Regions from separate parts of the Streptomyces sp. NPDC002698 genome, predicted to be linked through region 2. Evidence: riboswitches for the same ligand, from Rfam matches in the RefSeq annotation. Region 2 holds a riboswitch; the other holds the start of a gene.
The links. Region 2 has a riboswitch for glycine ahead of gcvT (glycine cleavage system aminomethyltransferase GcvT). Riboswitches for the same ligand answer to the same signal wherever they lie in the genome.

Region 1: it holds a riboswitch for glycine, as region 2 does, so the genes downstream of both, gcvP (aminomethyl-transferring glycine dehydrogenase) here and gcvT (glycine cleavage system aminomethyltransferase GcvT) in region 2, are expected to answer to the same signal.

Annotation. Positions count from the first base shown of each region.
Region 1 is NZ_JBIAQM010000004.1:9,763-12,966, reverse strand. Features, by position in the region: gene gcvP (aminomethyl-transferring glycine dehydrogenase) at 1-1,587, opposite strand, end outside; glycine riboswitch at 1,766-1,861, opposite strand; gene ACFYW9_RS07125 (PRC-barrel domain-containing protein) at 1,976-2,344, shown strand; gene ACFYW9_RS07120 (DNA polymerase IV) at 2,269-3,204, opposite strand, start outside.
Region 2 is NZ_JBIAQM010000007.1:295,228-298,431, reverse strand. Features, by position in the region: gene gcvT (glycine cleavage system aminomethyltransferase GcvT) at 92-1,210, opposite strand; glycine riboswitch at 1,356-1,452, opposite strand; gene ACFYW9_RS13850 (AAA family ATPase) at 1,628-2,296, shown strand; gene ACFYW9_RS13845 (enhanced serine sensitivity protein SseB) at 2,360-3,133, shown strand.

The DNA of each region.
Region 1 (3,204 bases), on a different contig from region 2:
GGGCCAGGTGACCGGCTCCATCTCGGTGGTCGCGTTGAGCTTCATGGTGCAGGAGCCCAGCGGGATCATGCCGCGGTCGAGCGCGTAGTCGCGGTCGGAGAGCTTGCGCAGGTAGCGCAGCATCGCCGTCTCGGAGCGGTGGTCGTGGAACACGGGGTGCGTGAGGTACTCGTCGGTGCGCAGCAGCGCGGCCGGCAGGGTGTCCTCGGCGCTCGCGTCCAGCGCCTCGACGTCGCCCTCGACGCCGAACGCGGTCCACACGGCGGCGAGCTGCTCGCGCGTGGTCGTCTCGTCGCACGAGATCGACACCTGGTCGGCGTCGACGGGGTGGAGGTTGACGCCGTTGGCGCGGGCGGCGGCCACGATCGCGGCGGCGCGGCCCGGGACCCGCACGGTGAGCGTGTCGAAGTACGCGCCGTACACGACCTCGACGCCGCCGGCGGTGAGACCCGCGGCCAGGACGGTGGCGTAGCGGTGGGTACGCCGTGCGATGGTCCGCAGGCCCTCGGGGCCGTGGTAGACGGCGTACATGCCGGCCATCACGGCGAGCAGCACCTGGGCGGTGCAGATGTTGCTGGTCGCCTTCTCCCGGCGGATGTGCTGCTCACGCGTCTGCAGGGCGAGGCGGTACGCCTTGTTCCCGTCGGCGTCCACGGACACACCGACGAGACGGCCGGGAAGGCTGCGCGCGAAGTTCTCGCGGACCGCCATGTAGCCGGCGTGCGGACCGCCGAAGCCCATCGGGACACCGAAGCGCTGCGTCGTACCGACCGCGATGTCCGCGCCGAGCTCGCCGGGCGAGGTCAGCAGGGTCAGGGCGAGCAGATCGGCGGCGACGGTGACGACCGCGCCCAGCTCGTGCGCCTGCTGGATGACCGGCTTGATGTCGCGTACGGCACCGGAGGCGCCCGGGTACTGGATCAGCACGCCGTTGATCTCGCGCCCGGCGAGGTCGGCCGGGATGCCGTCGGCGAGGTCGGCGACGACGATCTCGACACCGGTCGGCTCGGCACGGGTCTCTATGACGGCGATGGTCTGCGGGAGCGCGTCCGCGTCGACCAGGAAGAGGCCCTTCTTGTTCTTGCCCATCCGGCGGGACAGCGCCATGGCCTCGGCGGCGGCGGTGCCCTCGTCGAGGAGGGAGGCGCCGGAGGTCGGCAGCCCGGTCAGCTCGGCGACGACGGTCTGGAAGTTCAGCAGCGCCTCGAGACGGCCCTGCGAGATCTCCGGCTGGTACGGCGTGTACGCGGTGTACCAGGCAGGGTTCTCCATGACGTTGCGCAGGATCACCGGCGGCGTGAACGTGCCGTAGTAGCCGAGGCCGATCATCGAACCGAGCACCTGGTTGCGGTCCGCGAGGGAGCGGAGCTCGGCCAGTACCTCGGCCTCGGTGCGCGCGGCCGGCAGCTTCAGGGCCTCGGCGTTCTTGATCACATCCGGCACCGCGGCGGCCGTCAGCTCGTCGAGCGAGCCGTATCCGACCTGCGCGAGCATCTTGGCCCGGGCTTCGGAGTCGGGTCCGATGTGGCGCTGCTCGAAGGGAATTCCCTGTTCGAGCTCGGAGAGCGGAATGCGAGGGGCGGTCATGGCGGAGGCCTCCTGGTCTGACGCGACCTTCGAGGGGCACCCCGGCACGGGCACCCCGATGGCCTCCCCCTCTGTCATCTCAACCTGAGAGTTTCACCGGATGGTCCCGTGGACGATCCGGCTTTCACCGTCGGTGAGGGCGGAGGCCATCGGCACCCGCCCTGCTTTCCAGAGTGACCTCGTCCGTGCGGTACGTGAGCCTGAGAGATTCCGGGGAGGAGTTGCTCCTTCGGCGCCTCCGGTGAAATCCGGAGAACTCTCCCGCACGGGATCAGCAGCCACTTGCCAGCCTACCAGCGAGGACACGACGGCAGCCTTCGAGTGGCCACCTTCACAAATGTGCTCTTTTGTAGTACTTACGGATGAGTTTGCGACCACTGGAGGGACCGTGCAGACCGACATCGATCCGCGCAACCTGATCGGCCGCAAGGCGTTCGACAGCAACGGCACCAAGATCGGCACGATCGACGAGGTCTACCTCGACGACGCGACCGGTGTCCCGGAGTGGGCGGCCATACGCACCGGGCTGTTCAGCAGGGACGCCTTCGTGCCCCTGGAACCCAGCGAGATCGTCGAGGGGACCCTGCGCATCCCCTTCGACCGGGCCCTGATCAAGGACGCCCCCGACTTCGGCGTCGGGCGGCATCTCTCCCCCGAACAGGAGCTCCAGCTCTACCACCACTACGGACTCGACGTGGCGTCCCCTCCGCCCCCGGACCGGGACTTCGGCCGGCTCGCGGGGTCGGAGGACACCTGATCCCCAGGGCCGGGGCCGTGCGTCCCGACCGCTGACACCGACGGCCCGGGACCGGCCGGCAGCCCGCCGGCGTCCTCGGGTCTTCGCTCCACCAGGGGCAGCGGGTCGGCCGGTTCCAACCGCGCGTCGTCCGTCCGGAAGGTCCGCACCCGGCCGGGCCCGGAGTACGGCGTCTCGAACCGCACCGTGACCCGTCCCAGCCCGCTCCCCTGCACCCAGCCGTGTCCGAACTCGGCATGCCGCACATCGTGCCCGGAGGGCCACCGCCGCTCCGCCGGCACCGTCTCCCCGTCCGCGGCGGCCGCCTCGGCCGGTTCGTCCGCGGCGTGCTCCTCGGCCGCAGGCTCCCCCGCGGCCGCAGCCTGCGCCTGCGCGAACAGGTCCTCCTGCGTGTAGTCGGCGAGCCCGGTGACGCCGACCCCCAGCAGACGGACGCCACCGGTCGTGTCCACGCCCTCCAGCAGCCGGGCGGCGGCCTCCCGGACGACTCCGGGGTCGTCCGTGGGCCCCCGCAGCGTCTCGGACCGGGTCAGCGTCGAGAAGTCGTACCGGCGCACCTTCAGCACGATGGTCCGGCCCGACAGTCCGGCCCGGCGCAGCCGCCGCACGCACCGGTCCGCGAGCCGCTGCACCTCCAGCCCCACCCGGACCCGGTCGTGGATGTCCACGTCGTACGTGTCCTCGACCGACACGGACTTGGTCTCCCGCTCGGCCACCACGGGCCGCTCGTCGTGGGCCAGCGCCATCGCGAACAGCGCGTGCCCATGGGCCTTGCCCAGCAGCCGTACGAGCTCGTCCTCGCCCGCTTCGGCGAGCTCCTCGACGGTGGTGATGCCCGCCCGGCGCAGATGGTCGCCGGT
Region 2 (3,204 bases):
CCAGGGTCACGTCCGGGGCCCGGCGAGGGGCGCCCGTCGGTACCGGCGCCCGACGGGCGTCCGGTTCATGTCCGGCCGGTGCGGACCAGTGTCACTTCTGCCGCTTGTAGAACGGCAGCGCCACGACCTCGTACGGTTCGTGGCTGCCCCGGATGTCCACGCCCACACCGGTCGTGCCCGGCGCGGCGTGCGCGGCGTCGACGTACGCCATGGCGATCGGCTTGCCCAGGGTCGGGGACGGGGCGCCGGAGGTGACCTCGCCGATCACCTCGCCGCCTGCGACGACCGAGAACCCGGCGCGCGGCACGCGGCGGCCCTCGGCGATCAGCCCGACGAGCACGCGCGGCGGCTCGGAGGCGGCACGCTCGGCGGCTTCGGTCAGGGCCGCGCGCCCCACGAAGTCACCGTCCTTCTCGAACTTCACGACCCGGCCGAGGCCCGCGTCGAAGGGGGTCAGCGCGGTGGTCAGCTCGTGCCCGTACAGCGGCATGCCGGCCTCCAGGCGCAGCGTGTCGCGGCAGGACAGGCCGCAGGGCACGAGACCGGCCGGGGTGCCCGCGTCGGTGAGCGCCTGCCACACCTTCTCGGCGTCGGCGGGGGCGACGAACAGCTCGAAGCCGTCCTCGCCGGTGTAGCCGGTGCGGGCGATCAGGGCAGGGACGCCGGCCACCGTGCCCGGCAGGCCCGCGTAGTACTTCAGGCCGTCGAGGTCCGCGTCGGTGACCGCCTTGAGGATGCCGGGGGACTCGGGGCCCTGCACGGCGATCAGCGCGTACGCGTCACGGTCGTCGCGCACCACGGCGTCGAAACCGGCGGCACGCCCGGTCAGCGCGTCCAGCACCACCTGGGCGTTGGAGGCGTTGGCGACGACCATGTATTCGTGCTCGGCCAGCCGGTAGACGATCAGGTCGTCCAGGATGCCGCCGTCCTCCTGGCAGATCATGGTGTAGCGGGCGCGGCCGACGCCGACGGTGGCGATGTTGCCGACCAGCGCGTGGTTCAGGAGGGCCGCGGCCTCGGGGCCGGTGACGGTGATCTCGCCCATGTGGGAGAGGTCGAAGAGACCGGCCTTCGTGCGGACGGCGACGTGCTCGTCACGCTCCGAGCCGTAGCGCAGGGGCATGTCCCAGCCCGCGAAGTCGGTCATGGTCGCGCCGAGCGAACGATGCAGGGCATCGAGCGCGGTGTGACGGGGTGCGTTGCTGCTCATCGGTCTGGCTCCCAAGGCATGACGGCGAGGTCGTTCCTCCCCATCTGTCATCGGAACCTGAGAGGTTCATCACGACCACACGAATCGGTGGTCCTGACTTGCACCTTGGGTGGAGCCGCCGGAGCGGCCCGCTTTTCAGATGTGCCTCGCCCGCGCGGTAACGGTGCCTGAGAGATTCAAGGGAGGGACTTGCTCCTTCGGCGCCCGGGTACACGTACCCAGGACTCTCCCGCGCGGATTCAAGCGGCCGGTATGCAGTTGGCGCGGCCATCATCGCACGCGCTGTCGGATCACGGCAGCCCGCCATCTGTGACGGGGCTGTGGCAGTCCGCGTACGGAAATGGGAAGCGCCGGGCATTACCTTCTCTTTACACTCGACGGGGATGGGACTCCACATCCAAGGGGAGGACGGTCACGGTGAACAGGACCAGGGCGTACGCGACGACCTCGGGTCTCGCGCTGCCCGAGCAGCCCGGCGCACGGGCCCGGGAGGCTCGCGGAGCGCGTCCCGCGGTCGTCGTGCGGGATCTCCGCGACCGGGTCGGGCGCAGTCCGCACGGCCTCCGCTTCGGGGCGCAGGACCTCGTCGTCGTCGCCGGGCTGCCCGGCAGCGGCAAGTCGACGCTGATGCGGCGGGCCGTGCGGGGCGCCCGCGTCGACTCCCAGGACACCCGCGAGCGCTGGGACGGCCGGATGCCCGGCCTGCTGCCGTACGCGGTCTACCGTCCCCTCGTCCGCCTCGCGCACTACGCCGGCCTGCGCCGCGCCCTGCGCGAGGGCGGCGGACTCGTCGTGCACGACTGCGGTACGCAGACCTGGGTGCGCCGCTGGCTCGCCCGCGAGGCCCGGCGCCGTGGCGGCGCGCTGCACCTGCTGCTGCTCGACGTCACACCCGGCACCGCGCTGGACGGCCAGCGCGAGCGGGGCCGGGGCGTCTCGCGCTACGCCTTCGCCCGCCACCGCGGCGCGATCGCCCGGCTGCTGCGCTCCGCCGAGACGGGAGACCTGCCCGAGGGGTGCGGCTCGGCGGTACTGATCGACCGGGACGCGGCGGACGTGCTGCGCAGGATCGACTTCGGCCACTGACCGGTCACGGTGGCCCACTAACCTTTCCAGCCGGAACAGTGGTTCGAAGCGGGCGGTAGACAGATGGACTTTCCGGCACAGGCGCACCCCCATCCGCACGGCGGTTGGCCCGGCAACGAGCTGGAGGAGGTGTTGTCCTCCTCCCTGGGCGTACCCGGGCCCTCGGCGGGCGCTCGCATCGTCGAGGTGCTCGGCCGCAGCTTCGTATGGGTGCCGCTGCCCAATGGCGGCGGCCCGAACAGCGGTCCGCTCGATCTGCCCACGATGGACATCGGGGGCCAGGCCTTCGTCCCCGTCTTCAGCTCCGAGGAGCAGTTCCGCCAGGTCGTCGGCGGTCACATGTCGTACACGATCGCGCCCGCCGTGGAGTTCGCCCGCGGACTTCCCCCGCAGGTCGGCATCGTGGTGAACCCGGACGGCGTGGTCGGCGTGCCGCTGCCGCCCATGGCCGTGGCCGAACTGTGCCGGGCCGGGCGGACCGAACTGGACGGGGCGGCCAGCGGCGGCCGGGTGCGGCTCTTCGAGCCCGACTGGCAGGACGATCCGGTGGACTTCCTCGCCGCGGCCTCGGCGGAGTTCGCCGCGACGGGTGTCGTCCTGAGCGCCCGCCGCTGTCTGGCCAGCGTCGAGGGCGACGAACCGGTCATGTTCATCGGCGTCGAGCTCGCGGCGTGGGAGGGCGACGCCCGTGCCCTGCCGCTGGACGCCCTGGGCCGTGCTCTCGGCCGCGTGCCGGTCGGCATTCCGGTGAACCTGGTCCTTCTCGACGTGACGCAGGACCCGGTCGGCGACTGGATGCGTGCCCAGGTGCGCCCCTTCTACCTGCACGGTCACTGAACGGCACCCGCGCCGGGAGTGCCCGGCCGGACCGCACGCCCGCCGCGCGGGGCCCTCGGCCGCCCCGCGCG